DNA from 3 places in the Marinobacter adhaerens HP15 genome. Region 2 is predicted to be linked to each of the others. Evidence: predicted binding sites of a transcription regulator. Region 2 holds the regulator's gene; each other region holds the start of a gene.

Region 1 (5,558 bases), 790 kb from region 2:
TCCTGGATTCAGATCTCAGCATTTCCGGTGTGCACTATCGTGAAGGGGAGCCGCGTTATCGGGTAAGAGAAGATGGCGCCCTGATGCTGGCGTTCCCTGAGCGCATCGAGGAAATCCGGATGGACAATATACGGGTTACGGGAGGCCAGGGAGCTTCAATGGGCAACGTGAGCATTCACGACATCCGGTTTCATCCCGACTCCCAGATGACCATCTACACCCGATAAAGTGGAAAGCATGGCTCGGCAGAGCCATGCGTCCGGGCTCAGGCGCTGGCGAGCACCGTGCTGCTTGATACCGTGGTCTGCTGACCCTGTGCACCGTACAGCTTTTGCTGGCCGGTGGCGCCGCGGAAAATATCTGTGAGCCTCGACAAACGCTTTTGCAAGTGGCTGATTACGCGACCGTTGGTCTGGTTCAGCGTCTGACAGGTTCGCAGCTTCTGGTCCGCTTCCTGCCAGAGTTCGAAGAGATCCGAGAATCCGGCGCTGCGAATAAAGCGGGAAGGCTCGCCACTTTCGGGGCGATATCCCATTTGTACGAGCGTTCGGATTTTCTGTTTGGCGCGTTCGCGGACTGCACCGAGGAGATCGTTCTTCTCTCTGGTCAGGGCGTCCAGCTGGCGGAGGTCGGAATTCGCAAGGCAGGTCTTTTCCTTGCCGAGAACGTCAGCCAGTGTTTCAAGCTGGCTGATATCCTGGGAAAGAAGGGTCTTCAAATCATCAATTGCGGCCATGGTCTACTCACCCGAAAATGCTTTCATCCATCTCAAGCATTTTCTGGGCCAGCTTCTCGGCGTCAATCTTGTACGTGCCATTTTCGAGGGCGGAACGGATCTGCTCGATGCGGTCGTCATCCATTTCCGGATAATCGCCCAGCTTTTGTTCGAGCTGCTTCAGATTCTTGGCCTGATTGCTCAGGCTAACGTTCTCACCACGGGCCCCCTGGGCCTGTGTCTTCGCCTGTTCGTTGGATGCCGGCTGGGTATTCTGTGCGCCGGAGCTTTTGTCGGCCGTAGTTCTCTGGGTGTTGACCTGGCCGGGGCCAATTCCATTTAAGTCAACTGACATATCTGTACCTGCTTGCCTGTCGCGCCACGAATGCGGCGCTTACTCGAGTTTATGTCTTCTTAACGGCGGCGCCGCGAAAACCTTTAGTACTTTTTAGCACTTTTTTCATCTGCTTTTACGACCGGTTTTGCGGCATTCACTTGCCGCTCCGGCAAGCCTCTGCCGCACGCGGCTCACATCGGAATCTCCACGTGGCCCGGCGCGACAACGCTGGCTCTTATCGTGCGCGATGAGCGCAGATTCTCAACCAGAACCTGTTCGCCAACGCTGGCGCTTGCCAGGGCTTTGCCCCGGGAACGTACTGAAAATCCACCGGTTTTGGCGGTGATGATAACATGATCGCCTCGTTCGACCGCATTCGGGGCCGAAAGCATGTCTGGTGTAACGAGCGATCCGGCATTCACTGCGCGCCGCACTTCCATGCCAATCGCCTGCTTCGAGTCCGTAATCACGCCACGTCTGGATGAATTGATTTCAACAGACTGCTTTGCAAGCAGCCCTTCGGTTATTCGCTCTCCACGCGTGAGTGGCCTCGCTGCTACCAGGGCTGGCCCATGGATAGAGACTGAAGCGGTAACAAACATTCGCCATGGGCGGGTTCCTTCGCAGGCTACCTGCAACGACGGGCTGGTGCTTTTCCATGGGTCACCGCTGAACTCTACACTCAAAGGCTTTTCGCACTCGGCGAGAGCGAGGCGGCTGTCGATGGAACCGGGTTCGAAGGAAACGGTGTAGCCATGCTCGGCCTGTTCAGACGCAAAGCTGTCCAGAAACGCCAGGGTTGCTTTCTGAATCTGTTCAGCCGTCGTTCCAGCAAGGAGCGGCGTGCTCAGGCCAGACATTAGCAGTAGTAGGGCGAAATTCGTGATGCGCATACGTATCAGTTTGTCCTATGCTGTCAACAACAGGGCAGAAAAGCCCGAATCAGGCTAAGGATTCGGTAAAAGTGGCCGTTAAATGGGCTGACCCACCCCTGATATGACGGGTTTCCGTCGATCAGGCTATTATTCAGTGAACAGCAAGATATATGCCGTTGTAATTCCGGCAAGCCAGGAGAATCGAAATGGCAGGGGTTTTGGACAGTGTCAACCAGCGCACTCAGATGGTCGGAAAGAACCGCCTTGAGCTGCTTCTTTTCCGTCTCAGAGGGCGCCAGATCTACGGGATCAACGTGTTCAAGGTGAAAGAGGTTCTGCAGTGTCCGAAGCTGTTCTCCCTGCCCAACAGTCGGCCGGTCGTTCGAGGCGTAGCCCATAGCCGGGGTGAGACTATCCCCATTATCGATCTGAGCATGGCAATCGGTCTGCCGGGTATCCCGCAAGACGAGCTCTCCACCAGCTTCGTCATCATCACTGAATACAATCGCAAAACGCAGGGTTTCCTGGTGAGCGGCGTCGAGCGAATCATGAACATGAACTGGGAAGAAATCCTGCCTCCACCCAAAGGGGCCGGCAAGGATGTCTATCTTACCGCTGTCACGAAAATTGATGATAAGCTTATTGAAATCATTGATGTAGAGAAGATTCTTTCAGAAGTTTCTCCGCTCGGGGAGGACGTAACCGAAGCCGTTCTGAGCAAGAGCGCGGACCGGGTGCCGGGGCATCTGCCCGTGCTGGTGGTCGATGATTCGTCCGTGGCCCGGCGCCAGATACAGCGGTGTCTCACCGCAATTGGCATGGAAGTGGTGCTGAAAAACGACGGCAAGCAGGCTATTGAACATCTGAAGGAAATCACTGCGGACGGTTCCCGGGCCAAGGATCACTTCTCTCTGATCATCTCGGACGTGGAGATGCCTGAAATGGATGGCTACACCCTCGTCACCAAGGTGAAAGAGGACCCGGCGCTTTCGGATATGTTTGTTATGCTTCACACCTCACTCAGCGGTGTGTTCAACCAGGCCATGGTAAAGAAGGTCGGGGCCGACGACTTTATGGCAAAGTTCAGTCCGGACGAGCTGGCAGAGCGGGTGATGGAAATCATCGACCAGGGTTGATGGAGCCGCTCAAAGATTCACTCAGAACAGAGACCCAATGAAAGCGGAAATAACGCCACAGGAATATGAAGCCTTCAAATCGTTCCTGCAGGACGCCTGTGGGATTTTACTGGGCGATAATAAACAGTACCTGGTCAAAAGCCGGTTGCGCAGGATTCTTGAAGAGAACAGCCTGAATACCCTGGGTGAACTGCTCGAGCGTCTTAAGCGCCCCGGGCGGGGCGGCCTGAAAGAGACTGTCATCGATGCGATGACAACCAATGAAACCCTGTGGTTCCGTGACAATCACCCTTTCCGGATTCTTCAGGAGAAACTGCTTCCCGAATTCGCAGAGCGCAACTCGATGCAGCCTTTGCGTATCTGGTCTGCGGCCTGCTCAACCGGCCAGGAGCCGTATTCGATTGCCATGATCGTCGAGGAGTTTCGGCGGGCGAGGCCCGGGAAGCTGCGGGATGTAAAGATCACCGCGACGGATATCTCCAAAAGCGTTCTTGATGTGGCTCGCAAGGGCGAGTATGAAATGCTTGCTATTGGTCGGGGGCTCTCGCCAGAGCGCCAGAAGCAGTTTTTCACGCCGTCCCTGAACGGTGGCTGGCAGATCAAACCCCAGATCAAGAGCATGGTGGAGTTCAAGGAGTTGAACCTGCTTGAGCGTTATATGCTGGGCAAGTTCGATATTGTGATGTGCCGGAACGTTCTGATCTATTTTTCGGCGGACCTGAAAAAGGACATTCTCACCCGGATGCACGCCACCCTGAACCCGGGCGGCTATCTGGTTCTTGGTGCCTCGGAATCGCTCAACGGCTTGCCCCATCTCTACGAGATGGTGCAGTGCCACCCCGGAATCATCTACAGGAAAAAATAATCCATGCCCCTCAATGTCTGGGTCCTGGTTGCCGCTCAGGCGCTGGCCATGTGCACAGCGCCTTTTATCGTTTTTATAGGCAGCATTCAGGGCAGAATGCTTGCCCCTGCGCCCGAGTACGCAACACTTCCCGTCGGTCTGGTGGTCGTAGGCACCGTTCTGGCTATCAAACCGGCAACCTGGTTAATGGAGCGCATCGGGCGCAAGCGCGTGATGCTGCTGGGTGCCATCATGGGCCTTGTTGCAGGTCTTATTGGAGGCCTGGCGTCCTGGACTGGTCTGTTTTCCCTTCTTTGTCTTGCGGCCGTGGTCGGTGGTACGGGGCTTGCGGTGGTTCACCAATATCGGTTTGCGGCCATGGAATCCGTGGCGCCGGGTATGGCGGGTTCTGCTGCCGCTCGCGTGTTGCTGGGTGGGCTGGTGGCAGCCTGGCTCGGGCCGGAAGTTGCGGGTCTGGGCAGCGGCGCGGCGGAGCAATACCCGTTTCTGGTCAGCTGGATCGCGCTGGCGGCCGTCCAGGGTGCGGCTTTGCTGATCCTTGCTATCGGTTACCGGGCAGGGGCCGAGCGCGTCCAGGAATCCCGGCCGGGAGGAGGCCGCCCACTACGGGAGATTATGGCGAACCCTTTGATCTGGGCTGCCATGAGTGCCGCGGCCATTGGCTATGCGGTGATGAGTTTCATCATGACGGCGACGCCGCTGAGCATGACCGAAATGGCCGGCCATGACCTCGACGATGCCAAGCGGGTGATCCAGCTCCACATAATGGCCATGTATCTTCCGTCGCTGATCAGCGGTTGGCTGACACGCGTGGTAGGCATTCCCCTGATGATGGCAGCGGGCCTGCTGGCCTACCTCGGCTGTATTGCCCTTGCCGCCAGTGGTGTCAGCTTCCACCACTATCTGTCAGCGCTTTTGTTGCTCGGCGTTGGCTGGAATTTCCTGTTCGTTGGTGGCACAACGCTGCTGCCCCGGGGGTATCGTGATGCCGAACGCTTCCGCGTCCAGGGCCTGAACGACATAATGGTTTTTGGCTCCCAGGCGACCGCGGCGCTGTCTGCCGGCGCAATTCTGAGCTGGCTGGGCTGGGGGGGTCTGGTCATGGTTGCCGTACCCTTCCTGATACTTCACGGGTTATTGATGACTTTGTGGCTGTTGCGCGAACGAACGCCCGAAGCTGCAGTTAACGGGAGAGAGTGATGCTTATAGATTTCGAGGGTATGGATCCGAAAGATGCCTACCACATCCTTACCCAGACAGTGATTCCGAGGCCAGTTGCCTGGGTGCTGAGTGAAAATCCGGATGGGGACTACAATCTGGCGCCATTCTCGTTCTTTACGCCGATCACCAGCAATCCCCCGTTGCTGATGATTTCCGTTGGTAAAAAACCGGCGGAGGGCGTGTCGAAAGACACCCGGGTAAACATTGAAGCGAGAAAGAATTTTGTCGTTCATATCGCCCACCGGGATCTCGCTGCGGCGGTCACAGAATCCTCGCGAACCTTGCCCCATGGCGAATCCGAACTGAAAAATCTTGATCTGGAGCTGGTGGATTTCGAAGGCTCGAGCCTGCCTCGGCTCAAGGACTGCAACGTGGCTTTTGCCTGCGAGCTCTACGACATCAAGGAAAT
Region 2 (5,558 bases):
GTCCAGCAGTTTCTCGAATTCGTCGTCGGTGATCAGGTCGTCGCCGCCAGCAGATCCGGCCTTGGCAGCCGGCTTTTCTTCTTTACTAGAAGCCTCTTCCTCGCCAGCTGGCGCACCGGCAAACTGACCTTTTCCGTGCAGTTGGTCCAGTAGCGCTTCGAATTCGTCGTCGGTTATTTCGTCGTCTCCAGAACTTTCCTGGTCACCGCCGGCCGATCCGGCGCTCGAAGCCGAGGAAACCTCCGCTGATTTCTCGTCCTGCAATGCATCCAGAAGCTGTTCGAACTCGTCGTCGGTGATGTCGCCACCGTCTTCTGCCGGTTCGCTCTCTTCCTGCTCAGGTTGAGCGGCAGTGGCCGGTGCCCCCTCGCCTTCAGGCTGGGCCAAGGCATCCAGACGGGCAATAAGTTCGTCCGGAGCCGGTGTCAGCTCCTCATGATTGCGGACCTGCTCAAACATGGCATTGACGTAGTCGAGTGCTTCTAGAACCACGTCCATCAGTTCGGAATCCACCTTGCGCTTGTGATTACGCAAGATGTCGAAAACGTTTTCCGCGGAATGGCAGCAGTTCACCAGCGCTTCAAGCTGAAGGAAGCCGGCTCCGCCTTTCACGGTATGGAAACCACGGAAGATGGCGTTGAGCAGATCACTGTCGTCAGGATGTCGCTCAAGATCTACCAACTGCTCTGACAGCTTTTCGAGGATCTCGCCGGCTTCTACCAGGAAGTCCTGCAAAATCTCTTCATCAGCATCAAACGCCATGCGTTACCCTCATTATTCAGAAACCGAGACTGGACAACAGGTCGTCTACGTCGTCCTGCCCCGAAACTACATCTTCACGCTCATCGGCCTTGATCTGGGGCCCGACGCCCTTCTCTGCAGACTCTTCTTTTCTTCAATCTGGTGCACCGTGCCCGTGAGCTGGTCCACATGACTGGCCATCACCACCAGGCTGAGCATCTGCTCCTCAACCTCTTTCACCAGGGCGGTGACCTTCTGGATGACCTGACCTGTCAGATCCTGATAGTCCTGAGCCAGCAGGATTTCCGACAGGTTGCTGTACATGGTGTCGGCATCGGTTGCCATGCTGACAAAAAACGATCAATCCGGCCGTACAGCTCGCGAAACTCAGCCGGCTGCATTTCCCGGCGACGCAGGCGCTGCCACTCATCACGCAACGCGGCGGCCTCGTCTCTGAGGGCATTGGCCACCGGCATGGTTTCCTCAACCAGGTCCATGGTCCGGTTGGCTGCTTCACCGGTCATCTGCACAACGTATTCGAGACGATCAGAGGCATCAGTCATCTTTGACAGTGCTTCCTGCTGCTCGGCGTTACGGGGATCAATCTGGAAGTTCCGGATTGCTTCGTGCAGGCTCCGCGTCAGCCGCCCTACCTCACGGTACAGACTCTGATCCCTGACCTCGCTGAGTTCATTGATCAGGGTCATGGCTTTGGCATAATCACCCGCATCAACACTCTCGGCCAGTTCCGCTGCCTGCCGCTGGAGCTTTTCCGTCACCTCCGGTTCAAGGCCCCGATGGTTCTTTTTGCTATCGCTCATGAGAGCCATCCGACCTCTGGTTACTGGATTCTTTCAAAGATTTTCTCAATCTTTTCCTTGAGCACGGCAGCGGTGAACGGCTTGACCACATAACCGTTTACGCCTGCCTGGGCAGCGGCAACGATCTGGTCGCGCTTGGCCTCAGCAGTTACCATCAATACCGGCAGGGTTTTCAGATTCTCGTCCGCCCGAACGGCCTTGAGCAGGTCGAAGCCTGACATACCCGGCATGTTCCAGTCGGTCACCAGAAAATCGTATTTGCCGCTTTTGAGCATTGGCAGTGCCGTGTTGCCGTCGTCAGCTTCATCGGTGTTGGTGAAGCCAAGATCACGCAGCAGGTTCTTGATGATCCGTCGCATTGTGGAGAAGTCGTCCACAATGAGGATTTTCATGTTTTTGTCCAATGGGACCTCCAGTTAGTAACACCCGGAATTCGTTTGACCTTTGCGTTCAAAGTCTAGCAGGCCGCTGTTTTAACCGCTTATTGTCGGACCTTTGCTTCGGTTGTAAAGCATCGGTTACCAAAAACTACAGACTACCTCGTTGGCGACACAGACTGAACGCGGTCAGTTGTCCGATTCCTGACGCCAATCCGAGAGCCGTCCCCGAAGGCGCAGGGCTGCCTGGCTGTGAATCTGGCTTACCCTGCTCTCACTGACGCCGAGCACCGCGCCAATCTCCTTGAGGTTCAGTTCTTCCTGGTAGTAAAGGCTCAACACCAGCTTTTCCCGCTCCGGCAGGTCTTCAATCGCCTCAGCGAGGCTCCGCCGGAAGGCATCGGAGGACAACCCCTCAAGGGGATTATCCTGCGTCTCTGTCTGTTCTATCGGCAGCTCTCCGGATTCATTGAGCTCGTCGAGGCTAAAAAGTCGACCGCTGTTGGAATCGGAAAGGTAGGAGTGGTATTCGGGCAGCCCCATACCCAGCTCTTCGGCCACTTCCTGGTCGTGGGCTTCGCGGCCAAGTCGATCTTCAACGGCCTTGATGGCCTGGGAAATGCGACGGGCGTTGCGATGAACAGAACGTGGCACCCAGTCACCCTTGCGGATTTCGTCCACCATGGCGCCGCGAATACGGATACCGGCGTAAGTCTCGAAGGTAGCACCTTTGGTAGAACTGTAACGCTGGGCGGCCTCGAGCAGACCGATCATGCCGGCCTGCATCAGGTCCTCAAGCTGGACGGACGCCGGCAGGCGAGCCATCAGGTGAAGGGCAATTTTCTTGACCAGCGGCGCGTGCTGCTCAATGAGCTGAGCCGGCTTCTGCGCACTTGACTGGTTATAGATTCCGAGGTTTTTCGCCAATGTCATGTATCCGGTTTTTTGTTTGACTGGATCCGATTCAGACTTCGACGAGCCGCTCCACAAAAAATTCCAGATGCCCGCGGGGAGAGGACGGCAACGGCCAGCTATCTACCTTGTCCGCCAGCGCCTTGATGGCCAGTGAAGCTTTCGCCCTGGGATAGGCGTCCAGCACCGCACGCTGCCGCTGAACCGCTTTCTTCACGGCCTCATCGTAGGGGACTATTCCTACGTATTGTAGTGCCACATCGAGGAAGCGCTCGGTGACCCGGGTCAGTTTTTCAAACAGATGCCGGCCTTCCTGCTCATTCCGGACCTGATTGGCAAGAATACGGAAGCGGTTGGTTCCATAATCACGGTTCATCAGCTTGATCAGGGCATAGGCATCGGTGATCGAGGTCGGCTCGTCGCAGACAACCAGCAGCAGCTCCTGCGACGCTCTCAGAAAACTGACCACTGACTCGGAAATACCGGCGGCGGTATCAACGATCAGGACATCGATCTGATCACCCAGTTCGCTGAACGCATTAATCAGCCCGGCATGTTCCATGGGGCTGAGCTGGGTCATTCGTTGGGTACCGGAAGAGGCGGGGACAATCTTGATGCCACCGGGACCATTCACCAGAACGTCCTTCAGATCACAGTCGCCCGCCAGAACATCCTGGAGGTTGCGATTGGCAGTGATGCCCAGCAAGACGTCGATATTGGCGAGCCCCAGATCGGCGTCGAGCAGCACCACTCTCCGGCCTTTCTGCGCCAGGGCAATTCCGAGGTTCACCGACACGTTACTCTTGCCGACACCACCCTTTCCGCCGGAAACTGCAATCACCTGTACCGGATGTGCTCTGCTCATACTGTTTTTGGTCTCTCGCCACGTTTCGCCGGCTTTGTCTCCGACGCCTGCTGTCAATCTGTCCGGTCTCAGGCGTGCTCTTTCAGGCCCTCTGCGACCGCTTGCTGTTGCTGGAGTGTTTTCAGCCGATCCACGGCCAACCGCACCAGCGGAACGGCTTCTGCGTGGTGCAGGTCTTCAGGAATCTTCTGGCCGTCTGTGTAATAGGCTACCGGCAGACCGGTTTCCATCACAAACCCGAGAGACTCGCCCAGCGTCAGGGCCTCGTCGATTTTGGTCATCAAACAGCCCGCAAGATTTGCCATCTTATAGCAATGCCACACGGATTTCATGATGCGAGGCTGACTGGTTGCCGAGACCACCAGATGGGTTTTGATATTGTGATGGCTGCGAGCCAGTTCGGCCAGCTGTTCCTGATAGCCTTTGTCCGCACTGGTCAGTCCGGCGGTATCAATCAGCACCAGATGACGGTCTGAAAGCTCGTCCAGAATATCGTCCAGACTGTGGCTCTCATCCACGACCCGAACCGGCACATTCAGGATCCGACCGAACACGAATAACTGCTCGTGCGCCGCCACCCGATAGCGATCCGTGGTAACCAGGGCCACGGAATCGGAACCATGCTTGAGCACGTAGCGAGCGGCGAGTTTTCCGATGGTGGTGGTTTTCCCGGACCCTGTCGGCCCCACCAACGCGTAGGCGCCGCCCTCATCCAGCCACTCCATGCGGGAGGTCCGGACCCCGGTACACAGCATTTTCAGGGACTGCTTCCAACCGTCTTCCAGACGCCCCGCCTTGTGACGACGGGAAATTGACCCCGCCAGATCACTGCCGAGGCCGAACTCCTGCAAGCGCTCGGCAAGCCTCTGCTGCACGGCGGTGGTCGCAGAAACCTCCGGCTCCGGTTGCGGCCGACGGCCCTGCATCATGTCTTTGAGCGAGCTGATCTCGGCCCGCATCTGCGCCAGCTCATCGGAATAGGCTTCCCTCGGCGCCTGTGGCAGAGGTTCAATATCACCAAAACCACCGCTCACCTCTTCCTGAATGGCAGCGAACGAACCGGCGTAGCTCGCGCCCTGCGATGCCCGCTTTTCCCGTACTTCACGGATGCGGTCCCGGGACCGGCTCAGCTCGTCCTCAAGACGCCTGTGCTGGTCGGCCTGCATCTCGGCCAAGCGGGACCCGTTGGTGGCTTCTTCTGCCTGGTTGCCCAGTCGCTGGCGCGCCATATTCTCGTCATAGTCCAGCGCCGTCACAATTTCGACACCGCCGTCGACCCGACGATTGGAAAGGATCACGGCGTCCGGCCCCATCTGTTCACTGACCTGCTTGAGCGCCTCGGCCATGGTCTGAGCAAAAAACCGTTTTACTTTCATGATGCCTCTTCCTCCACCGGCAACGCCGTGCCGGCGCTGTCCGCTCTGTCATCCGCGCCGCTACTGGCCAACGGACGCCACGATCGTAATCTGTTTGTTATCCGGAATTTCCTGGTACGAGAGCACATGGAGCCGCTCTACCCCGTAGCTGGCGAACTTCGCCAGCACCGGCCTCAGGGGCCCGGACACCAGCAGAATGGCTGGCTTGCCGAGCATCTCCTGACGCTGGACGCTCTCCTGAAGCGAGCGCTGGAGTTTTTCAACCATATTCGGCTCCAGGACCAGGCCAATATCTTCCTGTCCGCCGGATTGTTGACTCTGTTGAACAGACTTTAGCAATAACTGTTCCAGATCCGGATCCAAGGTGATCACCGGTATCTCCGATTCGTTGCCGCAGATACTCTGGACAATCATCCGGCGCAGGGACTGCCGCGCAACGGTGGTCAACAGCTTCGGATCCTGACTC
Region 3 (5,558 bases), 1.2 Mb from region 2:
GCTCAACCGCAAACACCTCCAGCACCTCTTCCATATCGTCGCAGTACATGGTTTCGATGGTGCTGATCCCGTAGTCCCGCACCAGGTCCCGCGCTTCCCGGTTCGACAGGTGATACCGACCTGCTCGAAGTGCCCTGTTGACCACATGACGGGTATGGGTGCGGTCTGCAAAGTGATCGGTAAAGGATTCCGGCGTTTCCGTAAGCAGCCGCTGAACCCGCTGGTGACGAACATGTTGCATGAATGCCATCACGGCTTTTTCGGGATTGAAGAACGACGGCAGCCCGGCCCGGTAAAACTCTTCCCGAGCATCCATGACCGTACTCTGGCCGAGCCAGCAGGTGAACACATTCAGACGTGTGCCCTTGGACGCCTGCACAACGGCGTCGGCAATCTGCAGGCTGTCCTCCGTCAGACTCGGGGCATACATCACCAGAACGTTTGCCACTTCCGGATCCTTTGCCAGGATCTTGATGGCCTGGCCGTAAAGTTCCGGCGAGGCATCGTAGTTAAGGTCAATGGGGTTTTTACGGGTCCAGTAAGGTGGCAGCAGCTCGGCCAGGTTCTCAATGCTGGATTTCGACAGCTCTGCCAGTTCACCACCAAGATCGGCCAACCGGTCCACGGCCAACACCCCGGGGCCGACCCCATTGGCCATGATCGCCAGGGTTTCGCGGCGCAGGGGACGCATCCGCGTCAATGTCTCGAGCGCATCAAACATCTGGCCAAGGCCATCCACCCGGAGCACACCTGCCCTCTGAAGCATGGCGTCGTAGATCGGATCGCTGCGTTTCAGGCCATCAGGGAGGTCGTGGGGAAACCACTCCGACTCCGGTACCCGACCGGACTTCACCGCAATCACCGGCTTGGTGCGGGACGCCACCCGAACCGCCGACATGAAGCGGCGGGCATTGGGAATGTTTTCGATGTGCAGGAGAATCGCACGGGTCTGTGTATCCTGCGCCAGGTAGTCGATCAGGTCGTCGTGATCGATATCCATGCCATCGCCCAGGGTCAGGAAATAGGAAAACCCCACACCACGGGCGAATGCCCAGTCTATGACCGAACTGGCGATGGTGCCCGACTGGCCAACGAAGGCAACCCGGCCAGGGATGGCGCCCATATGGGCGTAGGTAGCGTTCAGGCTGCGTGCCGGGACCATCAGGCCAATGGTGTTGGGGCCCAGTACCCGGATTCCGGTCTCCCGGGCCGCTTCACGAACGGAATACATCAGGGGCTGGCCGGTTTTACTGTGAGTACGTGACATGCCACCGGTCATAACGATCGCGGTGCGCACCCCGGCCTCCCCCAGCCGCTTGATGGTCTTGGCCACGGTATCCGGCGGCGTACAGATGATTGCCAGGTCCGGGGAAAATTCCATTTTCGAGACTTTCTTGACGCAGGGCACCCCGTGCACGTTGTCGTAATCGTTCTGGTTAACCACCAGTAACCGGCCGGGATAACCGCCCCCCATCAGGTTCCGCAACACCATACCGCCAAGGTTGTCTGCCCGCTCCGACGCACCGATCACCGCAATGGACGCGGGATTAAACAGGCTCTCCAGATACCGGGTGCTCAAGCTGACTCTCCTTTGTATGCGGCCGGCAGACCGTTGGGAAATAAATGTAATAAAACAGGTTACTTATGAGTGTAACTCTTATCTTAGGCCTTGATACCCCGATGTGAAATGACTATCGCCGTTATAAGACCAAAGAAACACGGCATCGTGCAGTTTTCCCTGATAAGCTTGAAGAAAATATAAGCATATCGAAGGCAGTCCGAGACGTATGACCACGGCATTCTTTTCCCACGATGACTTCATGAAACACAACATGGGGCCGGAACATCCGGAAAGCCCTGAGCGGCTGGCGGCCATCATCAGCTACCTTGCTGATACTGGCCTGGACCAGAAGCTGGACTGGGTGCGGCCGGAAGAAATCACCCGTGATCAGCTTCTGATGGTGCATCCGGAAAAATATCTCCATCAACTGGACCTGATGCAACCGACCCGCGGCCGCGTGTTTACCGACCCGGACACGGCCATGATGCCCGACACCCTTCGAGCCGCTCGTCTGGCAGCTGGTGCCAATATCCAGGCCGTGGATATGGTCATGAGCAGCCAGGTTACCAACGCGTTTGTGTGTGCCCGGCCGCCCGGGCACCATGCCGAGCGGGCGAAATCCATGGGGTTCTGTTTTTACAACAACGTTGCCCTGGCCGCGATGCGCGCCCTCACCTTTCATCATTTGGAGCGGGTCGCGATCATCGATTTCGACGTGCACCAGGGCAATGGCACCGTAGACATTGTCAGTGGCGACGAGCGTATCCTGATGTGCTCAAGCTTCCAGCATCCCTTCTACCCGCACTCCCACGTGCACCGGCAGGCCGACAACATCGTGAATATTCCGATTGAGGCAAACTGTTCGTCTGAAGAGTACCGTAAGCAGGTGGAGGCGGGATGGCTGAAGCGCCTGAATGAATTCAAACCGCAGTTGATCCTGATTTCGGCGGGTTTTGATGCCCACCGGCTGGATCCGATGGCAGAACTGAATCTGGATACGGAAGATTATCGCTGGCTAACGGAAATGATTGTGGGTGTCGCCAGTGAGCACAGCAATGACCGGATCATTTCAACCCTGGAGGGCGGGTACCATCTGCGGGCCCTGGCGGAAAGCGTCAATGCCCACCTGGAAGTACTGGATTCGGTTTACTGACGCCAATCAGCCCCTGGGTTCGCCGCCATAGCCGTTAGCCTGCTGCAGTTCCGGGCGGTCACCGGCCCGTTGCAGGCGGATATTGGTGCGGCGGTTATCGGCGGGCCGGTTGGATACCGGGTACTGGTCGCCGTGAGCCCGAACGGTAATCATGTTTTCATCAATACCGCTCGCCTTGAGGTAGTCAGCCACCACATTGGCGCGATCTTCGGAGAGCGCACGGTTGTCGATCCGGCTGCCAATACTGTCACTATGACCATCCACGAAAATCCGCTCAACCGTGGAATCTGCGTTCACATAAGCGACGATGTTATCCAGTAGTTGCCTGTCGGCATCGGACAATTGCGTGCTGCCACTGGCAAAGGGCACCCTCGAGCGCTGGATCTGATCAAAGTTTACCGGCAGAAGATTGGACGTACAGCGCTGATAACGCTGGTACTCGCCGGCAAAGTTGATGTTGGAGACCTGAACACGCACCGGGCGGCCATCAAACCACGACTCCCTGGTTACCGTCGGGCGCATCCCGTCCAGAAGTCCATGGGCGACCACGAACGCCTGACGGGTATCCAGCGAGACCTGACGGCGATCATCCGATACATTTACCGTTCCCAGGGGCTTCGGCGCCACACCCGGACGCCAGGCCGGTGCCTCGACCACAAGGCTGCCGCGCCCTGGTCGCATCAATGCAGAATCAGACTCCAGGAAAAAGCTGAGACTTTCACCGGCGCGATGATTGAACACCGCCCGACCGTAGCCGGGAACTTCGTGCACCAGCCGGCATTCAAATACCGACTCGGCGAGATACCACTGGCTGTTCTCGATTCCGGCGCCATAGCTGGCAGCCTGCGCGGTTGCCGGCAGAAGCGCCACGGGCAACGTGGCAACCAGCAGAGTATTCAGGAGTTGTCCGGGGCGAAATCCCATAGAGCTAGCCATCAGTGTCCGGAGTTAGCAGAGTCAGACCGTTTAACGGCCTGAGCCGGAAGTTCTTTAGCCACCAACCGGAAAACAATCACCCGAGCCTTCTGGTATAATTCGCCAAATTTTTTCGGCTCCCAGAGAACCGGGCACAAGCTCGCCCCGCCAAAGGTATTTCGGACAAACGCCATGACAGACAAGCTCACGCTCACACGCCCCGACGACTGGCACCTTCACGTACGGGACGGCGACATTCTCAAGGACGTGGTACCGGCTACGGCCGCCTGCTTCGGTCGCGCCATCATCATGCCCAACCTGGTACCGCCAGTTACCACCGCAGCCGATGCCACAGCCTACCGGGAGCGCATTCTGGCGGCTGCCAATGGCACCGAGTTCGAGCCGTTGATGACGCTGTATCTGACCGAGAGCATGACGGCACAGACCATCCGGGATGCCAGGGCTGCAGGCGTTGTGGCCGCCAAGCTTTACCCCGCCGGAGCAACGACCAATTCCGACTCCGGCGTGAAGGATATCCGCAACATCTACCCGGTTCTGGAAGCCATGGCCAATTGTGGCATGCTGCTGCTGGTACACGGCGAGGTAACCGATGCCGATATCGACATTTTTGACCGGGAAAAGGTATTTCTGGAGCGTGTCCTGGCACCCACTCTCGAGGCTTTCCCGAACCTGAAGGTTGTACTGGAACATATCACCACGGCCGATTCCGCAGAGTTTGTCCGGCAGCACACCGGTGACAACCTAGGTGCGACTCTGACGCCCCAGCACCTGATGTATAACCGCAACCACATGCTGGTAGGCGGCATTCGACCGCATCTCTATTGCCTGCCAATCCTGAAGCGTAACCGCCATCAACAGGCGCTCAGGGACGCGGTGGCCAGCGGCGACAAACGCTTTTTCCTGGGCACGGATTCCGCCCCCCATTCAAAGGATCGCAAAGAGGCAGCCTGCGGTTGCGCTGGCTGTTATTCGGCCTACGGCGCAATCGGTCTGTATGCGGACATTTTCGAAGAGCTTGGCATCCTGGATAAACTTGAAGCATTCGCCAGTTTCAACGGGCCTGATTTCTATGGCCTACCGCGGAATACCGATACCATCACACTGATTCGTGCCCCCTGGACCATGCCGGCAGAGCTGCCGCTGGCTGACGGAACCATCGTGCCCCTCGAGGCTGGTGAAACCGTTCACTGGAAACTGGCGTAAACCTGACTTATTCCTTCTCACACACGGCCAAGACCGGAGCTTGAGTGACTGACGAAAACAAACCACCGCATCCCATGTCCCGCCGCTTTCGCGGGTTTCTGCCTGTTGTAGTCGACGTGGAAACCGCTGGCTTCAATCCCGAGCGGGACGCCCTGCTGGAAGTGGCGGCAGTGATACTGACCATGGACGACGACGGCTGGGTGCGGCGCGCTGAAACCCACGTTCAGCAGATCGATCCGTTCGAAGGCGCGAATCTGGAGCAGTCCGCCCTTGATTTCACCGGTATTGATCCGTGGAATCCGGAGCGAGAAGCGGTACCCGAGCGGGAAGGACTCAGCGAGATCTTCAGCCCCATTCGCAAGGCGGTGAAGAACCACGACTGCAAGCGAGCCGTCCTGGTGGGCCACAATGCCACCTTTGACCATAACTTCATCTTTGCAGCCGCGCTGCGGGCCGACATCCGTCGTAACCCGTTCCATCCTTTCTCAACCTTCGATACCGCCACGCTGGCCGGCCTAGCCTATGGCCACACGGTTCTGGCCCAGGCCTGCAAACTCGCGGGCATTCCGTTCAGCAACAAGGAAGCCCATTCCGCCGCCTATGACGCGGAAAAAACCGCAGACCTGTTCTGTGGCATTGTGAATCGCTGGAAAGAACTGGGCGGATTTCCGCCTCCGGTGATCCCCGAAGAGACCGAATAACCGC

The links. Region 2 encodes FliA, which starts transcription of late flagellar genes. Its sites were predicted from a motif close to CTAAAGTTTNNNNNNNNNNNGCCGNTAA; they were not measured.
Region 1: flgM (flagellar biosynthesis anti-sigma factor FlgM) is a predicted target of FliA. The motif match lies at 1,130-1,157, and genes of this name have one in related genera.
Region 3: HP15_RS06090 (flagellar protein MotY) is a predicted target of FliA. The motif match lies at 3,681-3,708, and genes of this name have one in related genera.

The regions. Positions count from the first base shown of each region.
Region 1 covers NC_017506.1:1,628,108-1,633,665, forward strand. The annotation lists gene HP15_RS07730 (hypothetical protein) at 1-227, shown strand, start outside; gene HP15_RS07735 (flagella synthesis protein FlgN) at 266-736, opposite strand; gene flgM (flagellar biosynthesis anti-sigma factor FlgM) at 744-1,070, opposite strand; gene flgA (flagellar basal body P-ring formation chaperone FlgA) at 1,244-1,945, opposite strand; gene HP15_RS07750 (chemotaxis protein CheV) at 2,134-3,063, shown strand; gene HP15_RS07755 (CheR family methyltransferase) at 3,101-3,928, shown strand; gene HP15_RS07760 (MFS transporter) at 3,932-5,128, shown strand; gene HP15_RS07765 (flavin reductase family protein) at 5,128-5,558, shown strand, end outside.
Region 2 covers NC_017506.1:2,420,871-2,426,428, forward strand. The annotation lists gene HP15_RS11450 (chemotaxis protein CheA) at 1-762, opposite strand, end outside; partial or broken gene HP15_RS11455 (protein phosphatase CheZ) at 779-1,571, opposite strand; gene cheY (chemotaxis response regulator CheY) at 1,583-1,966, opposite strand; gene HP15_RS11465 (RNA polymerase sigma factor FliA) at 2,129-2,872, opposite strand; gene HP15_RS11470 (MinD/ParA family protein) at 2,904-3,716, opposite strand; gene flhF (flagellar biosynthesis protein FlhF) at 3,785-5,092, opposite strand; gene flhA (flagellar biosynthesis protein FlhA) at 5,153-5,558, opposite strand, start outside.
Region 3 covers NC_017506.1:1,264,766-1,270,323, reverse strand. The annotation lists gene HP15_RS06100 (bifunctional acetate--CoA ligase family protein/GNAT family N-acetyltransferase) at 1-1,579, opposite strand, end outside; gene HP15_RS06095 (histone deacetylase family protein) at 1,788-2,714, shown strand; gene HP15_RS06090 (flagellar protein MotY) at 2,721-3,638, opposite strand; gene pyrC (dihydroorotase) at 3,822-4,853, shown strand; gene rnt (ribonuclease T) at 4,898-5,554, shown strand.